One region of the Rhizobium sp. LARHSG275 genome, then DNA from elsewhere that is predicted to be linked to it. Evidence: riboswitches for the same ligand, from Rfam matches in the RefSeq annotation. Region 1 holds a riboswitch; each other region holds the start of a gene.
The links. A riboswitch is a leader RNA that binds a small molecule or an ion and turns the genes downstream of it on or off. The one in region 1 is predicted to bind thiamine pyrophosphate.
Positions count from the first base shown of each region.

Region 1 (4,235 bases):
ACCATTGCCTGCTGCATGCCGAGGATATTTTCGATTTCACTCACCGTCCGCTCCTCGTTCGCCAGTATGCAGAGGATCAGAAGTCGCGTCTGGTGCGCTAGCGCTTTCAGCAGATCGCTCGCCTCGTGGGCTTTTCCAGCGAGTTTGTGCAATTCCTGGCCGGTGATCCCCGGCTCGGGTTTGGGCAACGGCATTCTGGATCTCGGAAGAGAGGCGATGAGGTAGATCAGTACAAATAGCATATTCGCAAATGCGAATTGGTCAAAAGTGATGAAATGCCAAAAAAGGTCCAAGCAAATCAGCAGATAAGCTGACCGCCGTTGATCTCGATCACCTGTCCGGTGATGTAGCCCGAGAGCGAGGGAGCCGCCAGGAACAGATAGGCGGGAGCGCAGTCCTCCGGCGTGCCGAGCCGCTGCAGGGGGATGGATTTTCTCGTCTGCTCAAGCTTTTCGCGGGAGGAATAGCGTTCATGGAAATCCGTCTCGATCGTTCCTGGCGACACGCAATTGACGCGGATTCCGTCCGGTGCGAGCTCACGGGCAAGCGCCTTGGAATAAGTCGCAACGAAGGCTTTCGAGGCCGAATAGATCGAAGAACCGGGGCTGCCGCCGGTCAGCGCCGAAATCGAAACCGTGTTGACGATGGCAGCGGCTTCAGCCGCCTTCAATGCCGGCAGCAGCGCCCGCGTCAGCGCCACCACCGATGTTTGGTTGAGCCGCACGACCGCCTCATATTCTGCGTCGGTGAGTGTGGCAGCGGGAAAACGGCCAAGCATGGTGCCGGCATTGTTGACGAGCACATCGACCTTGTCGAAGAAGGCGAGAGCATCTTCAGCAAATTGCGCTGCCCCGCCGGCCGCGGAGAAATCGGCGTGCAGCAGCAGCGCCCGTCTTTCCGATTCAGCCGTCAGCAGGAAATCCGGCAGGTCGCGTCCCGGCTTTCGCCCGGTATGGACGATCACCCTCGCACCGCAGTCCAGGAACTGCCGGGCCACCTCAAGGCCGATGCCGCGACCGGCGCCGGTAACGACCACATTGCGATTTTCGAATAGTCTGGGATGGAACACGAAGCCGTCCTCCTCGCGGACAGTGCCGCCGGTTGCGTCATTCGCCCTTAACATATGAGCGCGCCGACCGAAAGAAAGGCGCGCATCGATCTTTCCGGCAAGGATTCCGGCGGAAGATTAGCTTTCGGCCTCCAGAAGCCGCGCGCCTGGCCCTTCCTTGCCCAGCCGGTCGCAGGGATTGCGCAACGGACAGCTTTCGATCGACAGGCAGCCGCAGCCGATGCAGCCGGTCAGACGGTCGCGCAGCAGGCTAAGCCGCCTGATTCGCGCGTCGAGATCATCCTTCCAACGCGCCGACAGCGTCTGCCAGTCGGCGACGGTCGGCGTGCGCCCCTGCGGCAGGGACGTGAACGCCGCCTGGATTTCCGAAAGCGGAATGCCGACACGCTGCGCCACCTTGATGATGCCGAGCCGGCGAAGCACGTCGCGCCCATAGCGCCGCTGATTGCCGCGGGAGCGGATGCTCGAGATCAGCCCCCTGGTCTCGTAAAAATGCAGCGCCGAGACGGCCAGGCCGCTGCGCTCTGCCACTTCGCCGACCGTCAGGAGCTTGCCGAGCGGCGCTGCAGGAATTGTGTCCATCGCCTCTTGACCTCAATATTAGTTGAGGTTTTATAACCCTTGCTCCCGCAATCGTAAAGTCCAATCGCAACAAGGAGCAACGCATGCAAACACCCACCAGGCTGGCTGTCATCTATGGGAGCACGAGAGAGGGCCGCATCTGCGACCGGGTGGTCAAATGGCTGACGCAGGAACTCCTCCGCTTCCCGCAATTTTATATCGACATCATCGACCCATTGGATTTCGCGCTGCCGGCCAACCGTGACATGACGCACCCCGAAATCGACAGGCTCGCCAGGCGACTTGGCATGGCCGACGCCTTCATCATCGTCACGCCGGAATACAACCACAGCTTCACCGCCTCGTTGAAGTCGATCATCGATTTCTTCTTCGAGCCCTGGCAGGGCAAGCCGGTCGCCTTCGTTTCCTATGGCGGCATATCCGGCGGCCTGCGCGCCGTCGAACAGCTGCGGCTCGTCTTTGCCGAACTCCACGCCGTCACGATCCGCGATTCGGTGAGCTTTGCCGCACCTTGGAACCGCTTCGACACGGACGGGCGGCTCGACAATCCCGCCGATGCACTGCGTTTGCTCGATCGGATGATGGCGAGGCTGGAATGGTGGACGCGGGCACTCGTCACTGCCCGTAGCGATCGTCCTTATGCCGGAATAGAGCGCCGCGTGTCTTTTCAGACGCGCTAAGGGCGCTCTATCACTTTGAATCTGCGCATGATCCTTTCCGAAAATCGATTCCGATTTTCGGGGTTATGCGTCAGCCGCCTGAGGCAGGAAGCTCCGGTTCCGTTCCCGGCAGGTACGGAACCATTGGGAACACCCGGGCAGGACCTCCGTCCGGGTGTTTTCCGTCACCTCGGCTTCGTTCCGACCGCGCGGACGGGTTCGCAATTTTGCTGTTGCGGGGAGAAAACCCCGGTGATAGTTTCCGCGCAAATAACAGGGGAGCTCCGTATCGCCGGGGCTGAGATGTGAGGCGCAAGCCTCTGGACCCTTCAAAGCTGATCTGGGTAATGCCAGCGGAGCGAGGTTCAGATGTTCTCAGGCGCACAAGTGTCACTCTATCCGATGTCCGGCAATTTCGTCGGCATCATTCTCGATGCCGTCAAGGCGCTCGATCCCTATCGCGACCGGCTGCGCATCGAGACCGATGACATCTCCACACTGCTGGTCGGCCCGCCTGACATCCTCTTCGCCGCCATGCACGATCTTTTCGTCGCCGCCGCAAGGACCGGCGAACATTGCGTGCTGTCCGCCGCCGTTTCACGCGGCTGCCCCGGCGAGCCCGACGACGCCATCTGCGGCGTCAACCCTTCCCCCGGTCAGGCGGAGCCGCTTGCCGAGCGCATAAGAGCCGCACTTGCCGCCGTTGACATCACCACGGAGAGCGGACAGCCGACCGCTGCGCAATTCTCGCTCTACGTCATGGGCACCGGTACCCATATGGACGAGATCTATGGCTGCATCGACTTCCTGAAGCGCTCCGGCACTTTCGACCGCGCCAAAAATTTCTGCACTAGGCTTTCCGGCGATGCCAGCGCGGTCTTCGCCACCATTCGCGAGGCCTTCTTTCGCTTCGGCGACCCCGAAGGGCATGTGACCCTCGACATCACGGTGTCGGCCAATACAGCGCCGCGCGTCTTTTCGGACGCGCAAAGGACGCTATAGCACCTTAAATTTGCTCCCGACGAAAGCTTGAAATCGAACGCTGATGACACTGTCAAACCCATCGGATTCGCGCCTTGCCGCGCTCAGCGCCGCTCTCTACCGGGGCATACCCGCCTTGCTTGCCGGTTGCGTTTTTTTGGCGGCGTGGGAACTCTATGTCGATCTTTCCGGCATCAAACCATCCATCCTGCCGGCGCCCTCGCGCATCGTCATCCAGGGCTGGCTGAACCGCGAGGCGCTGATCGCCAATACCTGGCCGACGCTCGGCGCGACACTCGGAGGTTTCGCCCTGTCGCTTGGCTTCGCCTTCGCCGCCTCGATCCTCATGGATTTCATGCCCTTCATGCGCCGGGCATTGCTGCCGATCTTCATCACCAGCCAGACCCTGCCGCTGGTGGCGATCGCGCCCCTCGTCGTCCTCTGGTTCGGCTTCGGCCTGTTGCCGAAGATCCTGCTGGTGGCGCTCGTCACCTTCTTCCCACTGCTCGTCGCCTTGCTGCAGGGCTATGAATCGACCGACCGCGACATCGCCGAATTGCTGAATTCGATGAAGGCGAGCCGCTGGCGCATTTTCCGCCTGGCACGGCTTCCCTCGTCGCTGCCCTATTTCTTCGCCGGTCTGCGGATCTCGATCACTTATGCCGTCGTCGGCGCGATCTTTGCCGAATATGCCGGCGCCGCCCGCGGCCTCGGCATCTATATCCTCAATGCCAAGAACAATTTTCGTCCCGATCTCGTGCTCGCCGCCGTTATCGTCAGCGCCGTGCTGACACTCTGCCTCTTCGCAGCGACGCTGATCATCCAGCGCCTCGTCATGCCCTGGCAACCACCCGGGGAGCGGCGCTGATGAACGGTGGAATGGTTGAACTCAGCAATATCTCGAAGTCCTTCGACGGCATGAAGGTGCTGGGCGACATTTCGCT
Region 1 is NZ_JBIXJN010000020.1:124,222-128,456, forward strand. It holds gene ACIPSK_RS25295 (ArsR/SmtB family transcription factor) at 1-194, opposite strand, end outside; gene ACIPSK_RS25300 (SDR family NAD(P)-dependent oxidoreductase) at 299-1,069, opposite strand; gene soxR (redox-sensitive transcriptional activator SoxR) at 1,187-1,651, opposite strand; gene ACIPSK_RS25310 (NADPH-dependent FMN reductase) at 1,735-2,331, shown strand; TPP riboswitch at 2,576-2,689, shown strand; gene ACIPSK_RS25315 (YkoF family thiamine/hydroxymethylpyrimidine-binding protein) at 2,680-3,312, shown strand; gene ACIPSK_RS25320 (ABC transporter permease) at 3,356-4,159, shown strand; gene ACIPSK_RS25325 (ABC transporter ATP-binding protein) at 4,159-4,235, shown strand, end outside.

Region 2 (4,235 bases), on a different contig from region 1:
GTTGAAGACGAAGACCGGATAACCGAAGGGCTTGAGGATGATCGGCTGCGAGGCGGTCGAAGCCTTCAGCTTGTCGTAGGATTCGACGGGGATCGAGTCGACATAATCATACTGGCCGGAAACGGCGGCTTCGACGCGGGTGTTCGGATCCGGCACCGGCACGAAGCGGATCTCATCGAGATATTGATGACGGGCGCCGCCATAACCATTGCTGTCGCCTTCGCGTGACTTATAGCCATCGAAACGGACGAGCTGGATATACTGGTCGGCCTTGCGCTCCTTCAGCATGTAGGGACCGGTGCCGATGAAGTCCTTCATCGGCTCGTCCTGCTTTTCCGACGGGATGATGATCGCGGCCGAATTGTTGAAGGCAAGCAGCGAGGTCAGCGGCGCATAGGGCTGCTTCAGCGCAATCTTGACGGTCGCCGGATCGACGGCGGTGACGGACTCGATGAAGCCGGCCACCTGCTTGCCGCGCGAAGCGATCTTCATCCAGCGGCCAAGCGAGGCGACGACATCTTCCGAGGTCATATCGGTATTGTCGTGGAACTTGATGCCGGTTCTGAGCTTGATCGTATAGGTTTTGCCGTCGGCGCTGATCTCAGGCAGGCTTTCGGCCAGAAGCGGCGTTACGTTCCAGCTCTTGTCGAAGGTGTAGAGCGTTTCGAAAATGTGTTGCGTGACGATGCCGACCAGATCGGCCGTCGACGACATCGGATCGAGCGTTGGCGGTTCGCCGATCGTCGCGACGTTGATGACGCCGCCCTTTTCCTGGGCAAGGAGTGTCGAAGGCAGGGCGATGAGCGCAGTGCCGAGAAGGAATGCGACCAGTGTTTTCATGTGAGAGCTCCCGTTTAGTTCCACAATTATGTAATTCATCTTTTTGTAACAGAATAGGGGATGGATCGATCCTGTCAAGCACGAGCGACGGATTATGCTAGGGCGGATAGCCGGACGCCGGAAAAACACACAATCTTCGGCTGCGCCCGGCTGCACCAAGACCGCGCATTGTGCCAAGGTGAGGCGATCGCCCTGAGTCAGGCTTCAAGGGAACGGGAGAACAGCATGAGTATCGACTTCAACGACGGCAAATGGCTGAACGAGCCGGCGCAATGGCAGGCGACCGACGCCGGCCTTACCTTGACCACCGATGAGAAAACCGATTTCTGGCGAGAAACCCATTACGGCTTCACCCGCGACAGCGGCCATTTCCTCGCCTTTCCCACCACCGACGGCTTCACCGCGCAGATCCGCGTCCAGGGCGAATTCCGCACCCTCTACGACCAGGCCGGCCTGATGGTGCGCATCGACGAGAAACGCTGGGTGAAAACAGGCGTCGAGTTCACCGACGGCGAAGCCTTCCTCAGCACCGTCGTCACCGACGGCAAATCCGACTGGTCCGTCGCTCAGCCCTTCCGCGAATTGGAAGATTTCCGCATCCGCGTGACGGTCGCCAACGGCGCGTTGCGCATCCAGGCTTCACGCGACGGACGCCACTGGCCGCTACTGCGGTTAGCGCCCCTCCCGGCTGCCGAGCGCTATGAGGTGGGGCCGACTGCTTGCACGCCGGAGCGGAGCGGGCTGAGGGTGCGGTTTTCGGAGTTTTCGATTGGGCCGGCGATTACCACCGATCTTCATGACTTGAGCTAGGGGATTTCGATGTCGTATTCTCGACGGCAATATACGAATCCAGATAGTGGAGTCCAAGAGGCACCCCGGCAGAGATTATCCGCGGGGTGCGCATCTCTTAAAATCGTTCATCATCATCGCGCGGCGCAGCCGCAGGACTGTCATTTTCGAGATGACATCCGCCCCGTTCTCTGCGAAAAAGGGCGTGATGAGAGACAGGGGCGTTCGTCGACAGACGGGCTGAGAAGCACCCTTCGAACCTGAACCGGATAATGCCGGCGGAGGGAGTCGCTCGGGGCCGCGGCACCGTCCGCATGAACCGCCCCGTGCCCGCCCCCGCCTGAAAGGGGCCATATGCAGACCAGGACCACACCAGGAGCGATGCTGAAGGCGATGCGCGAGAAGCCGCCGCTCGTTCAGTGCATCACCAATTACGTCGCCATGAACATCGCCGCGAATGTCCTGCTTGCATCAGGCGCCTCGCCCGCCATGGTGCATGCCGCCGAAGAAGCCGGCGAATTCGCCGCGATCGCCAGCGCTGTGACAATCAATATCGGCACGCTGTCGACGCAATGGATCGACGGCATGCAGGCGGCTGCGAAGGCGGCGACATCAGCCGGCAAACCCTGGGTGCTCGATCCGGTCGCCCATTATGCCACCGCCTTCCGCCGCAATGCGGTCGCCGAACTGCTGGCGCTGCGTCCGACCATCATCCGCGGCAACGCGTCCGAGATCATCGCGCTTGCCGGCGGAGAAAGTCGCGGCCAGGGGGTCGATAGCCGCGACCCGGTCGAGCAAGCGGAAGGTTCGGCGCGATGGCTTGCCGAGCGGCAGCGGGCGGTCGTCGCCGTAACCGGCGCCGTGGATTTCGTCACCGACGGCGAGCGGGCCGTGCGCATCGAAGGCGGATCGGTCCTGATGCCGCAGGTCACGGCACTCGGCTGCTCGCTCACCTGCCTCGTCGGCGCCTTTGCCGCGACGGCACCTGAAGACACCTTCGGAGCGACGGTCGCAGCCCTTGCAACCTTCGCCATCGCCGGCGAGGAGGCCGCCCTTGGCGCGGCCGGCCCCGGCTCCTTCTCCTGGCGCTTTCTCGATGCGCTGGCCGCGCTCGACGCCGAAACGCTGGACGCCAGGGCAAGGATATCAGCCGCATGAAGGCTTTCGACCTTTCGCTCTATCTCGTCCTCGACCCCGATCTCTGCGCCGGGATCGGCATGGTCGAAACCGCGCGCCTTGCCGTTGCCGGCGGCGCCACCATGGTGCAGCTGCGCGACAAACATGCCGGCACCATCAGGATGATCGAGACCGGCCGCGCCTTGAAACAGGTGCTGGATAGGACCGGCGCCCTCCTCATTGTCAACGATGACGTCGAGGCGGCAATCGCCATCGGCGCCGATGGTCTGCATATTGGCCAGGAGGACATGGATGCGCGTAAAGCCCGGGCGATGGTCGGTGCTGAGATGATCCTTGGCCTGTCGGTCGAGAGCGAAGCGCTTGCTAACGCCGTCGATCCTGATCTCATCGATTACACCGGCGTCGGGCCGGTGTTTGCGACACCGACCAAGGCCGATCACAAGCAACCGATCGGCTTTGACGGCCTTGCAAGGCTGGTCAAGGTCTCGCCGGTGCCATCGGTCGCGATCGGCGGACTCAAGGCGGATCATGTCGTTCAGGTGTTCGCCGCAGGCGCCAAGGGACTTGCCGTCGTCTCTGCCATCTGCGGCACGCCCGACCCCGAAGCGGCCACGGGCCGCATCGCTGCAGAAATTCGAAAGGCCCGCGCATGATCCGCAACGTTCTCTCGATCGCCGGCTCTGATCCCTCCGGCGGCGCCGGCATCCAGGCCGATCTCAAGGCCTTTTCCGCCCGCGGCGTCTACGGCATGGCGGTGCTGACCGCGCTGACGGCGCAGAACACGCAAGGGGTAAGCGGCGTGCATCTGGTGCCGCCGCAATTCGTCGCCGATCAGATCAATGCCGTCTTTGCCGACGTGCGCGTCGATGCCGTCAAGATCGGCATGATCGCCAATGCCGGCATCGCCGAAGCCGTTGCCGGTGCGCTGACTGACCACCGCGACATTCCGATCGTCATCGACCCGGTCATGATCGCCAAGGGCGGAGCCGCCCTGCTGGCGCCCGAGGCGGTCGACGTGCTGACCCGCCGGCTGCTGCCGCTTGCCACGCTTCTGACCCCGAACCTGCCGGAAGCCGCCGCCCTGCTGCACCAGCCGGTCGCGACAAACCGCGCTGACATGGCGGCGCAGGCCGAGCGCCTGCTAGCACTTGGCCCGGCCGCGGTGTTGGTCAAGGGCGGCCATCTCGACAGCGACGAGAGCCCCGACGTGCTTGCCACCGCTGCCGGCCTGCACTGGTTCGAAGCCAGGCGCGTGCCGACCAAGAATACCCACGGCACCGGCTGCACGCTCTCCAGCGCGCTGGCGGCCGAGCTCGCCAAGGGCGCCTCGGCGCGGGAGGCCGTCGCCATCGCCAAGGATTACCTCGCCGGCGCGGTCGCGGCTGCCGGCAACCTCACCGTCGGCTCCGGCCATGGACCGGTGCAGCACTTTCATGCACTCTGGAAAGGCGGCGAATAGGCACTCGCTC
Region 2 is NZ_JBIXJN010000001.1:22,378-26,612, forward strand. It holds gene ACIPSK_RS00115 (ABC transporter substrate-binding protein) at 1-840, opposite strand, end outside; gene ACIPSK_RS00120 (DUF1349 domain-containing protein) at 1,066-1,650, shown strand; TPP riboswitch at 1,837-1,933, shown strand; gene thiM (hydroxyethylthiazole kinase) at 1,984-2,787, shown strand; gene thiE (thiamine phosphate synthase) at 2,784-3,419, shown strand; gene thiD (bifunctional hydroxymethylpyrimidine kinase/phosphomethylpyrimidine kinase) at 3,416-4,225, shown strand.
Region 2: it holds a riboswitch for thiamine pyrophosphate, as region 1 does, so the genes downstream of both, thiM (hydroxyethylthiazole kinase) here and ACIPSK_RS25315 (YkoF family thiamine/hydroxymethylpyrimidine-binding protein) in region 1, are expected to answer to the same signal.

Region 3 (4,235 bases), on a different contig from region 1:
CGTTTTCGTCTGACCGGGATGCCTGGGCCGCGATCATTCCCTCCACGATCGGAGACTGAGGCGGCGCTCCATATCGTGCAGTTGATTGCTTCAGCCGTAGAGCGGTGGACGACAAAGTGGTCTTGACGGTTGCAGCCAAAGAAAGGAAGTGCAATATATGCAATAATATATGCGAACTTATATTCTTATAACCTACTGTTTTACCACCAGTACGAATTCTTATATTCGATAATTGGCGTTATAACAGAAAGTATATCCTATCGAGTACGTTGCTTTATGTATCAACTTCATCAAATGTCCCGCAACTCGGCTTCCGATATCACAACAGGACAGACTTTTTCCTATGAAGCTGAACCCTTGCAGGCGACATCATCGCCGGCAGGTTTACACAAGGAGCACGATGGCATGGAGCGCAACAAGAAATCAGACAAGTACCTTGCCGACTCGCGTTTGCGGGCAGCGGCCGTCGACCACCGGCAGAAGGACTCTGCGTCGAAGAAGAAGACCCTTTTTCAACAATTGCTCTTGGATTGGGCTTACGGCTGCGACCTCTTTTATCCAATCCAACGACATGAACATTTCGCAAAGAGCGAGGAGGACGACAAAGGCGCTAAAATCCGTAGGTGAGGGTTACGAGTGTATAGAACTCGGAGAGTTCGGACGGGCCGCCACGTTCCCGATTTAAGAGTCAGTCTTGTTTCCAAATTCCAGGGTGAAATCGCCGACGCAGTCGCCATCGGTTTCAAACTCCAACAACAGCTCGGCGCGCGGGGGTGGAGGTTGTCATCGACGATATCGATGCGATGCAAGCGAAGGACAGCTTGGGCCTAGGCTTCACAGGTGCGGGCCAATAAGGCTAAGAACATCGAAAGGTGGTAAGCAGTCAATCGATAACCTGGCCCTTATCCGGTACACGCAAGGCGCAGTTCAAACCTTGCTGCAGGAAGCAATGCTCGCCTACCAAAATCACAAAATTTGACCCGCACAGTTCGCCCATCAAATCTGCCGCAGAAAAGGAGTTCATTTTCAGTGTTATTATCTTCTTTGAAATGCATCCGCATCGCCGGACTTGCAGCGGTCGGCATGGTGCTGGGCACGCAGATTGCTTTTTCACAAGGATCGTCCACGCGGTCTCAGTGGCTGAACACGCCGGGATCTCGAGTAGAAGCGCTTGCGGTCCTCCAGACCTTGAATGCCGCTCTCCTGAGCAACGCCAGTGCTACGTTGACCCTTGACCGCTGGTGCGCGGCGCATAAGCTCGCGCCGGAAGGTTCCAAGATCGTAGCACAGCGTGTCCGCGGGCAAGACAAGCCGGCCGACGAGCACGTCCGTGAACTTCTGACCGTCGGACCCGGTGAGCTGGTCGCTTATCGCCGTGTCCGCCTGGTCTGCGGCGACCGCGTCTTGTCGGAAGCCGACAATTGGTATGTACCCGCAAAATTAACTGCAGAGATGAATCGGGCTTTGAAGACCAGCGATATCGCGTTTGGCAGAGCCGTTCAGGCTCTTAATTTCACTCGCACAAACCTGTCTGCCACGTTGCTCTGGTCCCCCCTATCCGAAGGCTGGGACATGGACGGCTTAACAGCGCATGAAACAAGTTCCCTTAGCCTGCCGCCGTTCCTGCTCGAACATCGTGCCGTCCTTAAACTTCGAGACGGAACGCCGTTTAGCGCCGTGGTCGAAAGCTACACGGATAATGTGCTAGACTTTCCAGTTCCGCGGTTGCTTTCTCGATAGAGCTTGTGCGACGGCCATCCAATTCATTTTTCGAAAGAGAACGGGTGAACGCGAGTCATCTTGATCAGTGTCAAGCACTGCAGCTCAGGGCAATGACGCTCCGCACGGAGAATGAACGATGCATGCAATCTTATGGAATGGCCGCAGGACCAGTCACATGCTTCGCGACCGTGACCTAGCTGTCACAATGGCACGCGCGTGAGTGTAACCTGCATCCCAAGCCACCGCGGATCGTCGCTTGACAGTACCTCGGCAACCCTCTACCCATTTTCGCATTCACCAGGGGGGTCCCGGCAAGGGGCTGAGATACTGCTATCGCGCGCAGTGACCCGTTGAACCTGATCCAGTTCATACTGGCGTAGGGACGGTGCAAGCGCTCCAAGGCAGTGGATTCACGCGTGGAATCCGTGCCGGCGTCTTTTCATCATTCCGGCTGAGGACTGGGTCTCCAATCGAAAACTTGGAGCCTCAAACCATGAATATCGCAGGCACCCCAACCGTCACCACCGGCCCCTTGCCGGCATCCAAGAAAATCTACATTCGGGGAGAAGTCCATCCCGAAATTTGCGTGCCGATGCGCGAAATTAGCCTGCATCCGACATCGGGCGAGCAGCCCGTCGTCGTCTACGACTCCTCCGGCCCCTATACGATCGAGGGCGCCGAGATCCGTATCGAACAGGGGCTGCCCTCACTGCGACGCGACTGGGTTCTCGCCCGCGGCGACGTCGTGGCGTATCAGGGCCGCCATGTCCGTCCCGAAGACAACGGCTTCGCCAGCGGCGAAAGGCTGACGCCCGAATTTCCCACGCTACGCCAGCCGCTGTGCGCGAAGGACGGCAAGGCCGTCACCCAGTTCGCCTATGCGAGGGCTGGTATCATCACGCCGGAAATGGAGTTCATCGCTATACGCGAAAACCTTGGCCGCAAGGTGCACGCGGATGCGATGGTCCGCGACGGCGAAAGCTTCGGCGCGCACATTCCGGACCATGTGACGGCGGATTTCGTCCGGCAGGAAGTGGCGGCGGGTCGGGCAATCATCCCCGCCAACATCAACCATCCCGAAGCCGAGCCGATGATCATCGGCCGGAATTTCCTGGTGAAGATCAACGCCAATATCGGCAACTCGGCTGTCACCTCGTCGATGGCGGAAGAAGTCGAGAAAATGGTCTGGGCGACCCGCTGGGGCGCTGACACGGTCATGGATCTCTCCACCGGCCGCAACATCCACAACATCCGCGAATGGATCATCCGCAATTCGCCGGTGCCGATCGGTACCGTGCCGCTCTATCAGGCGCTGGAGAAGGTCGAGGGCATTGCCGAGAACCTGACCTGGGAGGTCTATCGTGACACGCTGATCGAGCAGGCCGAGCAGGGTGTCGACTACTTCACCATCCACGCCGGCGTGCGGCTCGCCTATATCCCGCTGACTGTCAATCGTGTTACTGGCATCGTCTCGCGCGGCGGTTCGATCATGGCGAAGTGGTGTCTCCATCATCATCGCGAAAGCTTCCTATACGAACATTTCGAGGAGATCTGCGACATCTGCCGCGCCTATGACGTTTCCTTCTCGCTCGGCGACGGCCTGCGCCCTGGCTCCATCGCCGATGCCAACGACGCAGCGCAATTCGCCGAACTGGAAATACTGGGAGAGCTGACCAAGATCGCCTGGGCGAAAGACTGCCAGGTTATGATCGAGGGCCCCGGCCATGTGCCGATGCACAAGATCAAGGAGAACATGGACAAGCAGCTCGAGGTCTGCGGCGAGGCACCTTTCTATACGCTTGGGCCGCTGACGACCGATATCGCACCAGGCTACGATCACATCACCTCTGGAATAGGCGCAGCCATGATCGGCTGGTTCGGCACCGCGATGCTCTGCTACGTCACGCCGAAGGAGCATCTCGGTCTTCCCGATCGCAATGACGTCAAGACCGGCGTTATCACCTACAAGATAGCGGCTCACGCGGCTGATCTCGCCAAGGGGCATCCGGCAGCACAGCTGCGCGATGATGCGCTCTCGCGTGCCCGTTTCGAATTCCGCTGGGAGGATCAGTTCAACCTCTCGCTGGACCCCGAAACTGCCCGCAGCTTCCACGACGAGACGCTGCCTAAGGAAGCCCATAAGGTGGCGCATTTCTGCTCGATGTGCGGCCCGAAATTCTGTTCCATGCGAATTTCCCACGACATTCGTGCCGAAGCCCAGAAAGAAGGGCTGGAAGCCATGGCCGCGAGGTATCGCGATGGCGGCGATCTCTACATGCCGATCGCCGAAGCGGCGAAAACGCCAACCGGAGAATGACGATGCACATTCTCGTCAAGGGAGCCGGCGTTGCCGGCCTCACCGTTGCCTGGCAGCTCTACCGGCACGGTCTCCGGGTCAGTGTCACTGAACATGCCGACAAGGTCGGGGCTGGCGCTTCCGGCTTTGCCGGCGGCATGCTGGCGCCATGGTGCGAACGGGAAAGCGCAGAGGAGCCGGTACTGGCGCTCGGCCG
Region 3 is NZ_JBIXJN010000031.1:51,724-55,958, reverse strand. It holds gene ACIPSK_RS30315 (hypothetical protein) at 277-627, shown strand; gene ACIPSK_RS30310 (hypothetical protein) at 1,084-1,740, shown strand; TPP riboswitch at 2,012-2,123, shown strand; gene thiC (phosphomethylpyrimidine synthase ThiC) at 2,216-4,039, shown strand; gene thiO (glycine oxidase ThiO) at 4,042-4,235, shown strand, end outside.
Region 3: it holds a riboswitch for thiamine pyrophosphate, as region 1 does, so the genes downstream of both, thiC (phosphomethylpyrimidine synthase ThiC) here and ACIPSK_RS25315 (YkoF family thiamine/hydroxymethylpyrimidine-binding protein) in region 1, are expected to answer to the same signal.